Regions from separate parts of the Pontibacter sp. 13R65 genome, predicted to be linked through region 2. Evidence: riboswitches for the same ligand, from Rfam matches in the RefSeq annotation. Region 2 holds a riboswitch; each other region holds the start of a gene.
The links. Region 2 has a riboswitch for cobalamin ahead of ACMA1I_RS20675 (TonB-dependent receptor). Riboswitches for the same ligand answer to the same signal wherever they lie in the genome.
Positions count from the first base shown of each region.

Region 1 (4,163 bases), on a different contig from region 2:
GTCGAGGGTCAGCCCTAGCAACCCACCCTGGCCTCTTGCGTCCACTTCTGGTATGCCCGTTATTTTCTCGCTTACCTGCCCATCCTGCGACACAAGGCGCATAGTTCCTTCTTTTTCTGTAATAAGGAAACGACCGTCAGGTAGAGTAGTAATGCCCCAAGGTTTTTTTAGCTGGTCGGTCAGCACCCGAACTTCATAGGCCGTATTTGTTTTAACGCCTGGTGCACGGGTTTGGCCCGGAAACGCCGGCTCATAACCAGCATCCTGCTCTCTGGTCTCTACAGGTTGGCCCGGTGCCTCGTTCCCGATGGCTTCTTGTTTACTTGCGTCGTTTGTGCCGCTATTGCAGGCATTTAATATAAGAAGTGATGCTGCTAAAACAGGTGCAATTTTTACCATGCTTTTTTTCTTTTTTAGTGGATAATAAATAGGTGAACGCGCAACCATGCCCAATGGTTAAGCACAATTTGGCCACTTGCTATCTTGTTGTGCCTAAAATACTTCCATGCAAGGCACTGATTTCGCGTCTTACTTTTCAACTGGTTTAACAGAATAACAAGTTAGTTTGTTTACCCTTCCTATGATTAACTTTGGTGCGGTAATTCTGATTCTCCAATAGATATTTAATCCAATAAAATGGGAATTACTTTTTACGGCTCACCCATTTGTTTTCTTTTAGCCAGAAGCGCCAGGGCAGTAGGGCATCGTCTCCGGCATAATCTATGCCTATGCGCGGGCCAATGGATATCTTCTCTGGAGGTACCTGCTCTCCTCTATCTTCAACCCAAATAATATCGCCTGTCAGGTTAGTGCCGTAGTGTTTTTTGCTGATGCCGAGGGCAATGCTCATCACGCCAGGCCCAGCGGTCAGATTTGGTTTAACAACAGGCATATTTCGGCGGAGTTGCATTTCCTCCAACCCATGTGTGGGTTCTATGGCACGTATGAGCACGGCATCGGCTTTGCCTTCTACATTCGTAATGATATTAAACAGATGGTAGATGCCATACACCAGGTACACATAAGCCACACCGCCCTGCTGGTACATAATTTCGGTGCGCTGCGTTCTTCGGTTAAGGTGAGCATGGCAGGCGCGGTCGTTTTCTCCTGAATAAGCTTCTGTCTCTACAATTCTGCCTCCTGTAAGCATGCCGCCTATGTTCGTGAAGAGGTATTTGCCAAGCAGATCCTGCGCCACTTGCACCACGTTGGGGCGGGTATAAAAAGAAAGAGGAAGCTTTTCTCCGGTTATCATTTGAACTGTTTTTGTTTTAGCTCCTGTATACTGCACTTAGCCACTTGTGTTTGATATAGCTTCGCCAAATTAAAAAATTTGAAATGACGGAAAAACGATGATCAGGATGTTATAGTAGTTTGGTTCAGAAACAAGTCCTCTTCTCTCATACACTGATTCACTCCATCAGAATCCCGCAAACCAACTATCAACAAGGCAGCAATTATTAGAATAAAAATATCCTTCAGAAGAGTTTGGGAGTTTTTGAGTCAGGGGTCCATGATTTGATTGAGGAACATTGTTGTCTCACTCATCCAAAGCTCCCCCCCTCCCAAACAACCATGAAGCCATTTAATAATTAGAAATCATCAAAAACTAACAGCTCAACAATTAGCAATCAACAACCGACTCAATTCTTCTAATAAAAACAGCCTTCCAGAGGTATTTAATGCCTGCTGAGGCACAAGGCTATGCCTCGCATCAATTTTAATTTCAGTTTAAATCAGAACAGTTTCCTACCTTTGCACCCAGATTGGTGGCTTGTACTACTACCTGCCGTAGCACGAGCCTTAAAAGGGAAGCAGGTGGAATACCTGCGCTGTTCCCGCAACTGTAATCTTCGACAAAGGGTTAGTTCACAACCACAGCCACTGTCCTGCAACCAGGATGGGAAGGCGAACTAACTGAAGAGAGCCAGGAGACCTGCCAGTTCGATTAGAATAGTCGTATGCTTTCGGGAAAAAAGCGGCACGGCCAGCGCCTTCACCTGCGTTAGCTACTCCTGCCACTGTACCCCCTTTTGCATGCTTCGGGATTTAAGCGGATGTATAGTGGAACAATTTACCATTCGTGGTGTACTTTTTTTGATGGTTTTCTGTTGTCTTGCCGTAATAGCAAGGGCGCAGCAGGATACCTCTATCTACCAGCTAAAAGCGGTGGAGGTGTTTGGCAAACCAGCCGAGGTTTTTGCGGCCGGTAGTCGGGTAAGTACTCTAGACAGCAGCTACCTGCGCACTTATGCCTCCGGCACTCTTGCCGAAGCCTTACAGACCCGCACTCCCCTGTACCTCAAAACATATGGAGCCAGCGGCATCTCCAGTGTCTCTTTCAGGGGCACTTCTGCTTCGCACACCGCTGTACTCTGGAACGGGCTTAATATTGCCATGCCCTCTTTGGGCCAGAACGATTTTGCCACGCTGCCCTTAAGCGGAATCGGGAGTGTGGCAGTGCAACATGGAGCAGCAGGAGCCCATTACGGTAACGGTGCCATTGGGGGCGCAGTGCTGCTTCAATCTCCGGAACAAGCAGGAAAAGGAATTGGGGCGGAGTTGCAACAGGAAGTTGGCAGCTTTGGGCGCTATTTCAGCAACGCCGCCGTGCGCTACAGCAGCAACAAGTTAACTGTGGGAGCCAGCGGCTATTGGCAGGAGGCGCAGAACAACTTCACTTACCACGACCTTGGCCGCTTTGGAGCACCAGAAACACGCCAGGAGCATGCACGGGTGCAACAGAAAGGGCTAACACAGGACCTAAAGTGGAAGCTGGCACCCAGAAGTTACCTTGCCTTCCGGAGCTGGTACACCTACACCCACCGGCAACTGCAACCCGCCATGGGAGCAGCCGCCAACAAAGCAGAGCAACTCGATAAGAACCTGCGCCTGATGGCCGAGTTCGGGTATACCAGCCGCATTGGCGAAACAACGGTAAAAGCAGCCTATTTTTCTGATTTCCTGCACTACACAGATGTTAGCAACAATTCTGTAACCGACATTAACACCTATCAGCTGCAAGCGGAGCAAACCTATACCTATGGCCAGAGCTGGAGCCTGCGGGGCGGCCTAAGCCTGCAACATTTTGCAGCCGATGTGCAAGGCTACGGTGGCCAGGTTTCAGAAGACCGTGCTGCTGCCTTTCTGCTCTTCCGCTACGACCCCACCCCACGGCTGGCCCTGAGCCTGAACCTGCGCCAAGCGTTTATAAAAGGCTACAACCCGGTACCTACTCCTACTCTGGGAGCCAACTGGCAGTTCATGAACTTAGGAGAACACCAGTTTTACTTAAAAGGAAATGTATCGGGCAGTTATCGGGTACCAACTCTGAACGAACGTTTCTGGAGACCAGGCGGCAACCCGCTGCTGAAGCCGGAGGAAGGCTGGCAAGCCGAAAGTGGTCTGCGCCACACCTACAGCAAAGGCAATTTTACGCTGGAGTCGGAAGCTACTGGTTTTTATATGCTCGTAGATAATTGGGTGCTTTGGGCAGAATCTGGGTTTGGGTACTGGACACCGCTGAACCTGCATAAGGTACGTTCGCAGGGCCTGGAGTTGAGCAGCAGAGCCACTACCGTGGTAGGTGAATTCCGGCCAGGCCTCTCGTTTGGCTACGCCCTTACCTCCACCCAGCAAATAAAGTCTTATGAGGGCTCCGCCGCTGAGCTAAACAGGCAACTGCCCTACGTGCCGCTGCACAAGGTTACCTTTTCCACCGATGCCGCCTGGCGCTTGTGGACCTTTACCGGCAACCTGCTCTATAATAGCGAGCGCTTTACAAATAACAACAACTCCAGCAGCATGCCTGGCTTTGCCTTGCTGGGGCTGGCACTGGGTCGGCAGTTTAATCTTGGCCCTGGCAGCCTCCACTGCACCCTGCGCGCCGACAATGTAACCAACACTGAGTATCAGACCATGGTCAACAGAGCCATGCCGCCGCGTGCCTACACCCTCAACCTTCGCTTTATAATCCCATAACTAAACTATACTAAACCTTAAACAATGAAAAGATTTACTTCTTTCCGCAGCATTTTTATGACTACTGCACTGGCAGCTGGCACGCTTGCCCTGAGCAGTTGCGAAGATAAAGCCTCCAGGCCAAAAGGCACCTATGCTGAGAATGCTGTCCTTATTTCTAACGAAGGTGCTTTTACGGCTTC
Region 1 covers NZ_JBLIQL010000001.1:347,930-352,092, reverse strand. The annotation lists gene ACMA1I_RS01500 (PQQ-dependent sugar dehydrogenase) at 1-399, opposite strand, end outside; gene ACMA1I_RS01495 (DNA-3-methyladenine glycosylase) at 644-1,255, opposite strand; cobalamin riboswitch at 1,751-1,959, shown strand; gene ACMA1I_RS01490 (TonB-dependent receptor) at 2,065-3,981, shown strand; gene ACMA1I_RS01485 (DUF5074 domain-containing protein) at 4,006-4,163, shown strand, end outside.
Region 1: linked by a shared signal. The riboswitch ahead of ACMA1I_RS01490 (TonB-dependent receptor) and the one ahead of ACMA1I_RS20675 (TonB-dependent receptor) in region 2 are both predicted to bind cobalamin.

Region 2 (4,163 bases):
CTTCTGTATCTTGTGCAGGTTTGGTTGCCATGCGTGGTCATTGCCCAGCTTTACACGCAACAAGCCTATGGTAGAGTTTACCTCATCCAGAGTGCCGTAGCAGTCTACGCGCACATCGTCTTTGTAAACGCGCTTGCCGCCAAACAGACCCGTGGTGCCCTTGTCGCCTTTTTTAGTATATATCTTCATTTGTTTCTTTTTTTCATGTTTTAAAATAAATCTGCTCCGCCAGATAATTACATCCGGCGGAGCAGGTGAATCATTCCCTTAGAATGTGAAACCGTATCTGACAGTGAAGTTACGGCCTGGCATGTTATAGCCACGTTTCTCGTAGTAGTTTTCATCTGTGATATTGTTCACTAACAGGGTAATGGTATGCTGCTGCGCATAGGTGTAGGCTGTGCTGAAATCCAGCACCATAAAAGCCGGATATTCTATTATCGGGTATTTTGGGTCGTTGAAATCCGTGTCTTTTCTATTGCCTACATAGCGCCCGTTTAGGCGTAGGTTCAGTCCTTTAAGATTGCTGTACTCCAAACCATAGTTCATGGTGAGGTCTGCCACATTCGCGATATCTTTAGCCGTAGCAGAACCATCGCTTGCTATGGTCACTTCTTCTGCTCTTCTGATAGAAGTAGCGCCGGCAAACAGGCGGAGTATATAGCTGTGGTTTTGCAAAGCTCCGAAGTCGTAACCTACTTCAGCTTCGAGGCCATTTATGTTTGCCTCATTGGCGTTTACATAGGTGGTACGGGAGGCTATTTCATAGCCACTTTCCGTATACTCTGCCGTTTCAGGGTTCGTTCTTATCGTGGTGATACGGTCATTAACATGGGTTCGGAAATAGGTGATATCAGCTGTAAAGCCTGAGCCTGTTTTTCCAAAGCGAAGCCCTGCATCCCAGGTAGTGCTGTTTTCAGTTTCCAGGTTTGGATTGCCTTGCGTAACAGCCGCCTTGCCGTTAGCGGCCACCGACTCTGAATAGCCAGCCACATTGTAGGCATCCGGCGTTACAAAAGCACGGCCGATTGAAGCATGCACTGTAAGTGGGGTCAGCAACTGGTACTGCACTGCCAGGCTTGGGCTAAAGAAGGGGTTGGTTTCTTTGCCCGGCATGTAGGTGTTCAGGAGCGGTGTTTGCTTTACATTGTAGGTAATGAGGTCGTAACGCGCGCCCGGGTTAACAATTAATTTTTCCTCTAGAAAACGAAACTGTCCCTGCACATATACGGCTGATGATACCAGGCTGTAACTCGGAGAGTATGGTGTCCTTTCGGTGTTATCGCTGTTAAAGGACCGGGATCTGGTAGAGGCATTGTTATGGTCTACGCCGGCGATAATGGTGTGCTGGTTCAGCTGGTAAACGTCTTTCAGCTGTATGCCTTGCCAGGCAGTACTGCTTTGGAAGGAAAGGTAGGGGACAATTGGAGCGCCGCGCGACACCAGTGTATTATTATAGTTGTTTTCCTCTGCCGTATAGCCTCTTAAAGAAAGTTGGTGATTTCTGAAGTTACCAGATAAGCTTAATTCGCCGTTTGCCCTGCTGATATCTTTTATGCTTGGCTGTTCGTTGCCAAAAGCAATATCACTGGGAGCCTCTACGTTCTTCGCCACAAAACGCTCGCCTTTTACATCAACGCGCCAGTTGCTGCTAAGCTGGTAACCTAAGCGCAGGCTCCCTGTGTTGTAGTTTAACCGGGTATACTCCCGTCGCAAACCATCGCCTCGGCTGTCATCTACTTCCTCAGGGCCTTCGGCGTAATATTTAGTGGCTGTGCCCGCATTCAGCATGTCCCGAAACAAATTGCCTTCTCCCAGTTTCATGTTCCTGTTTCTGTCGAAGGTGGTAAAGGAAAGGTCGTAGTCCAGCTTTTTTGTAATGTTACCGCCTGTGATAGCACCAGCTTTCACCGTTTCGAAGGAGCCATACTCTGCAAATACAGAAGACCTGATTTTACCGCTCGACTTTCTGGTAATCACATTTACCACGCCACCCATTGCCTGTGAGCCGTAAAGGGCAGATGCAGGACCTTTCAGAACCTCAACGCGCTCAATATCGGCCGGGTTGATAGTAGCCAGGTTTACAGTTCCGGCAGGTCGCCCGTCAACGAGCAACAAGGTGCGCTGGTTTAAGCCACTGAACTGTGGGCGGAAACCTCTGATACCTACACCGGCAGATAGCCCTGGGTATTGTATCACATTGACAGTAGAATTTTTCTTCAGGATGTCTGTGAAATCCTGTGCTGGAGTTAGTTCAATATCCTGCTGCGAAATAACCTCTATACTTTGTGGAGTTTTGTTTTTTTCAACAGCTGAGCGGGTGGTTGTCACCACCACTTCGCATAAGTTTTTAACCTTTAGGGTATCGGCTGGAAATTGTTGTGCAGCAACAGGAAAGGTGGCGAAGGTAGCCCCCAGAATAAATGCGTTTCTGAGAATAGAATAATGTGCCTTTGGCTTCATTGTATTAGTTTTTGATTACAAGGATTTGGATGTGGGCTTTCTGATTGCCACAGGCATATTTATTCTTCATGAAAAATGGGCCTGCCAGCATTTCACCCGAATGCATAGTGCTCTTTTGTACATAGGCAGGTCTTCTGGCTCTCCTGACCTCTGATGGCCTTCCCATTCTGTTGCAGAACAGTGGCACATACTATCAGAGGCGCTTCGCAGGATTACAGCAGCGGGGACTGCTCCGGTTTTTCACCGGATTCCCTTTTAAGGCCATGCATTTTGCGGCATAGCCACCTGTATACGGTGTGTCGTTTTAGTTTGTGGTCGTCTATTTTTTCATTCTGGGTGGTTATAGTTAATAGTTATTTTCTGTCAGTGTTATATCCGTTGTTTGGCCTTATTAGCTGCGCTTGCCACTGCTTTTAAAGCCGCCAGCAGGTCAGCTATAGTGTGGTGTTCTGTATAGGTGCCGTCAAGTTTACTTACCCATCTGGCTTTGTCGCCCTGCACAATCACCTCAACCGTATCATCCTCCTGGCTTTCGCCTGAGACAGCGAAGCCCTCTCTTTGCAGCGCCCTTCGGGTCCAGAAGGCTGTAGCGCCCTCTCCAATCATGTGTATGTGTCGGTCTTTCGGCTCGTGCATATTAAAAGTGCCGGTGGCTTTGTCGAATTGAAAGCCTGCCTTATCGAAGGCAGCCTCGAAGGAGCCGTCCAACACCAGATCTTCAGGTACACCTTGCTTCATCTTTCCTTCAGCATCTAACAACCACACCTGGTCGCCCGCCTGTAGCGCCAGGTCCAGTTCGTGTGTGGACAGCAGAATAGCTTTTTTCGTTTGCCTTGCCAGTTGGTGCAGCAGGCGCATGAGCTCTATCCTGTTTGGCAAATCTAAATGGGCAGTTGGCTCATCCAATATAATGAGCGGTGTGTCCTGTGCCAGCGTCCTGGCCAGCATTACTTTCTGGTTCTCACCATCACTCAGCTGGTCTGTTTTCCGGTGCAGAAATGGCGCTGTTTTAGTAGCCTCAATGGCCCAGTGGATAACCTTTTTATCTGCAGTACTTAAAGTGCCGAGCCAGCCTGTATAGGGATAGCGACCCAGGGCCACGAGGGAATAAACATTCAGGTTCCCAGTTCTGACTTTTTCTGTCAGCACCATGCTCAGTTTCCGGGCCATCTCTGCCGGCTTCAGCTGGTGTATACTTTCTCCAGTTATCTCTACAGTACCATGCAGCATAGGCTGGAGGCCAGCCAGCGTGCGTATTAAAGTTGATTTACCTGCTCCGTTAGGTCCTAGCAGGCATATCAGCTGGCCTGGATACACCGTTAGTTGAAGCGGACCCGCTACCTTCATCTCGCGTTTTGCCCCTTTTTTGTATCCGATGGTCAAATCGAGGGCTTGTAAAATGGGCTGTTGGGTCTGGTCCATCAGAAAGAAGCTCTTAAATTGTTTCGGCTGATGATAATCCAGATAACGACAGGAGAGCCAATCAGTGCTGTGATTACGTTAATAGGAAGCACGGTCTGACTGCCGGGTAGCTGCGCGATAATGTCACAAAGGAGCATGAACACTGTGCCTGTGAGGCAGCAGTAGGGAATAAGCGCCCGGTGGTTTGATACATGAAAAAGGGAGCGGGCCAGGTGCGGCACAGCAATACCTATAAAGCCAATCGGACCACAGAAAGCGGTTATGCCGCCAGCCAGGAT
Region 2 covers NZ_JBLIQL010000026.1:32,861-37,023, forward strand. The annotation lists gene ACMA1I_RS20670 (cob(I)yrinic acid a,c-diamide adenosyltransferase) at 1-189, opposite strand, end outside; gene ACMA1I_RS20675 (TonB-dependent receptor) at 268-2,463, opposite strand; cobalamin riboswitch at 2,570-2,767, opposite strand; gene ACMA1I_RS20680 (ABC transporter ATP-binding protein) at 2,833-3,885, opposite strand; gene ACMA1I_RS20685 (iron ABC transporter permease) at 3,885-4,163, opposite strand, start outside.

Region 3 (4,163 bases), on a different contig from region 2:
CACACTTGTGAGTTGAATAGATGGATCATTGCCACCCGCATAAGTTTTCCCGAGGTTCTTCAGGTTAACACTTATGGTTTTGCTGCTACCAGTTAGCAGAGAACCAAAGGAGACAGCTGAGGGTGTTGCAGCCAACTCAGAGAAATGAGCTGAGCCAGTTTCGGGTTTTAAATTGCTCACATAATAGATATTGTCCTGATAGTCGTAGTTAACGCCTGTGGATGTCAGGTAATCCATGGCCATGATATAAGCATTCGGAACAATGTTGCCGTTAGCATCCCTGGCCTTCCAGATCCGGACACCGATTTTGCCCTGGTAGTTTAAGGATCTGTCGGTGTAGGATTTCTGTATTTTCAGTCCGAAAGCACCTGAGGGTGAAAAGGAACCATCTGCAGGCACTAGATTAGTGTTTCCCTTTCTTGGCAGTAGCGTCTGGCCATCCAGCCCTATATGCGTGAATATACTGTTAACGGCCGTGCTCCCCTTGGCGTGCCACTCAATTTTTTCTGTCTGACTGCAGCACCCGTGGTAAGCTGCCATTTGAATTACGTACACTGGCTTAGATAAGTCTGCCCTTATGAAATAGGGCGAAAGAACCTCATCAGAATTTGGAACCGCTACGGTACCTCGGTTAGAAGAGCCGTCGTTGGCATTAAACCCTACTACTGTTTTTAAGCCGAAGGCATTGATAATCTCCTGGGCATAAGGCTCGTTATTACCTTCTCCCTTATACTGCCACAGGCCATGCAGCTTTACCTCTTTAACAGGATGTAAGGCATCATTGGAGTTGATGGTAAGGGTATTGTTAAGAACTTTAACCCGGCCTCCCAAATCCTTCGCAACAAATTGTATGAGTACCTCTACAGAGGTTCCGGTGCTTAAGCTTCTGGGCAAGGATGGCGTGGAGCCATTGATGGAGATTATTTTCCAGGCAGTGGTATTACTAAGGGTAAGGCTGTTAATAGTAAGTGTTCCGGTGCCTCGGTTGCTGATCTTTAGCCTTAGTTTATCATGATTAGCGTTGTAAGCTGTAAAGGTACCGTCAGGATTTGTTCTTCGCCACGGTATTTGGATACGTGAAGCAGTGAAGCGATCTGGTGCCGGAAATTTATCAAGATTCTCGACTACCATATAAGCGTTGCTTGACGATGTCTGCACCAAAACTGTCTTTGCCAATTTTCTCTTAAAGCTGGAGAAGGCATCTGGCGTGAAGGCTGTGAGGCTGCTCATAGAGGGGGCAGCAGAGTTTAATTTGACACTTAAGCCAGTTATTTTTGATGCCACTACATCCTTCGGTGGCATGACAGCAAATATCAGAAGAAGACTGCTGCCCATGCTTAAAAACACGATAGCCAACTTTGGATTAACAGATCCTAAAATTCTTAAAAAATTCAGATAGCTCTTTTTCATAGCCTTAAATAATGGTCGTTTCTGGGATGCAGAAAGCACTTCAACTGGTAAGGCCTGTAAGAGGCGCGTGGAGAAGGAGGAGCTAATAAAGATATGGAGGCTAAGAATGTATCCTGAAATGGCGTGGACTCTTACAGAATAGTTTTGGGAGTACAAGCCACTCGGATGCGTAACGAGCTTATTATAGTTAAAATAATTATAAATATAATTTAGTTTGCTATACGGAATTCTTCAGGTTAAGAACTTTTAGTTATGATCATTTTAATAATTTATTTAAAATTTTTAGTAAACAGCCTCATTCTGATGCTAAGCATTCTATATTACTGGCTGATAACGTTTGTAACTTGTACTTGCCTAAAATGGAGTCAGAGTTATGTTCGCTTGGCAATGGGTTGCGGCCTTGCCTGTAACATGGACTTAGCTCCACCATTGAGTACGCGGTGACGAAAATACACACATTGCAAATTCTGCTAATACAAAAGGCCTTTCGGGAGTGTTTTTAGCCTTGTGCACCTTATACTCGCTTGTATATACTTACAGCTTCTAACAGTGTATTTGGGTAAGGCTAAAACTCTACTGCCGCAACTGGTTCATGAGGCGATTCAGCTTCTGTTCAAATTGCTGCACGTTAAATTCTGTTTGTAGTTCTTTCATGCATGTAGCGCAGAGGCAGTCGGAGTAGCGGGTGTTTAAGTACTGGCGCTCTGCCTCGGTAAGGCGAACGGTACTGCACTGGCAAAGCAAAATAGAGCCAACCTTACATTCGAATGGCTGCTGGCACCTGGGGCAGGTTTTGTCTTCGTGGTGTGGCATAGGGTATGTAAGTTAAAATAAGTTTTTGCCCCCGGAAGGCTATTTTCATTAGCAGAATTTGAGAAAGGGAAGGCCTGCACCTGTAAAGCGGGTGCAGGCGTTCCTGCTGTTAGGCAATAGCAGCAATTTGTGCCTTTACGGCTGGCTTATGAATGAGCGCCAATTATTTGCGAAGCGCCACTGCTTCCTGGTTTTGCTGCAGCAGCGCCTCTTCGCCCTGCAGAGTTGCCGTCCTTCTCACCCCGCGTCGTAATTGGGAATAATGGACTTTAGTTGGCAACAACTCGTTTTGTTACTTACAGTTGCGGCACAGCCCGTAATTTTCACATGGTTCCTTATTAAGTGTGGTGTTACCCATATACCTGATATCCGGAAGAATAAAGTAAAGAACTTCGAGGTCGAAGATAATGAAAAGTATCAGGTTCTTGCTGCAGGTTCTACAGCCAGGCCACCTGCAGCGTGTTTTTTATGATGGGGCAGGCTTGGAAACAGGACAGTTTGGCCTGAAATACGTAAGTATAAATATTATTGGCCATCAGGCTAAATCAGTTACAATCGGTACAGACTTACAAAATAAGCCTGTTTTGTGCTTTGCACATGCCCTCGCTCCCCAAGATTTTCAACTCTTTTACAAATTGCACAGAGCAAAATTCATTTTTAAAACAAATACAATGGAAAAGACCTTAAAAGAAATGGTGGCAGAAGCCAACCAACAGATAAAAACCTATGAAGTGACAGATGCAATGGCGCTACTCAACCATAAAAATGTTCGGTTTATAGATGTGCGCGATGAGCCGGAACTGGTTAGAGAAGGAAAAGTGCCAGGCGCTACTCATGCTTCGCGCGGTATGCTGGAATTTTACATTGATCCGCATAGCCCTTACCATAAAGACATTTTTGCATCGGATGCGGAACTGGTGTTCTACTGCAAAAGTGGTGGCCGGTCTGCGCTGGCAGCCCAGAAAGCACAGGAGATGGGCGTAAAGCATGTTGCGCATATAGCAGGCGGTTTTAATGCCTGGAAAGAACAAGGAGGCGCTGTAGCAAAGGTTTAAAACTGCTGGGCAAACCTTATGCTGTTGCAGGAGGGGCTAACAACTGCACTAAAGATGTAGAAGGCTGGCCTTTTTAGTGCCTGCCTATAAGCCATCATTTATCGGTTTGGTGCAACTGTGGCAGGAGGTAAAAGCTTAACTATAGCTTCAGTTCAACTAATACTGAAATACAGTAAAAAGCAGGTATATGTAAAGTTTAATAATTTATTATTGCTGACTTGAGCAGAAATGGTTTTAACTTTGAGCTTTAATAGTACCTTGTTAAAAGATTACCTTTTACCTTTTTATGCCTACGACTACCCAATCCAGCAGATTCAGTATGGTCAGTTATGAAGATGTCACCTCATAGGTACGCTCTGTTTATGACAAAATGATGCAGAGTCTGCAAATTTCTTTTGTGTTAAACAGGTTTAAATGCCAGAGCAGCAACGCTACTTTGCTGCGTAATAACTGGGTTAAAGTGCAGTCTATCTTGCTGGTGGGCCAGGTGTTGAACACCATGAAGCAACTGATCATCTGCAATGTATCGAAAGAGAGGGGGCTGCAAGCTGGACGAAGAGTTACTGGAGCCTGCTTTTTAGAGGCGTAGACTTGGGCAATAGCAGACAGCAATGGATAGTCGTCAGGTTTATAGGGTCAGGTATGAGGCATTTTCTAAGTTTTCTAATACACTTATCAGGTCGCGAACTGTCGATGCTGTTGCAGAGGCGCTCCAGGTAAACCTGAAGTACTTATTTAACTTTCATGTATATAGGCTTAGCTTTAACTGGAACGATTATATTGTTCATATAACAGTTAGTGCTGGCGGTGTAGAAGTGCAGCAACAGCAAAGTTACTTGCCGCACGAGCTTCAGTTGCTCCAACAACGAGAACCGATGCACACAA
Region 3 covers NZ_JBLIQL010000010.1:164,936-169,098, forward strand. The annotation lists gene ACMA1I_RS13825 (malectin domain-containing carbohydrate-binding protein) at 1-1,131, opposite strand, end outside; gene ACMA1I_RS13830 (hypothetical protein) at 1,139-1,399, shown strand; gene ACMA1I_RS13835 (cysteine-rich CWC family protein) at 1,984-2,223, opposite strand; cobalamin riboswitch at 2,395-2,604, opposite strand; gene ACMA1I_RS13840 (rhodanese-like domain-containing protein) at 2,895-3,278, shown strand; gene ACMA1I_RS13845 (hypothetical protein) at 3,649-3,867, shown strand; gene ACMA1I_RS13850 (hypothetical protein) at 3,890-4,163, shown strand, end outside.
Region 3: linked by a shared signal. The riboswitch ahead of ACMA1I_RS13835 (cysteine-rich CWC family protein) and the one ahead of ACMA1I_RS20675 (TonB-dependent receptor) in region 2 are both predicted to bind cobalamin.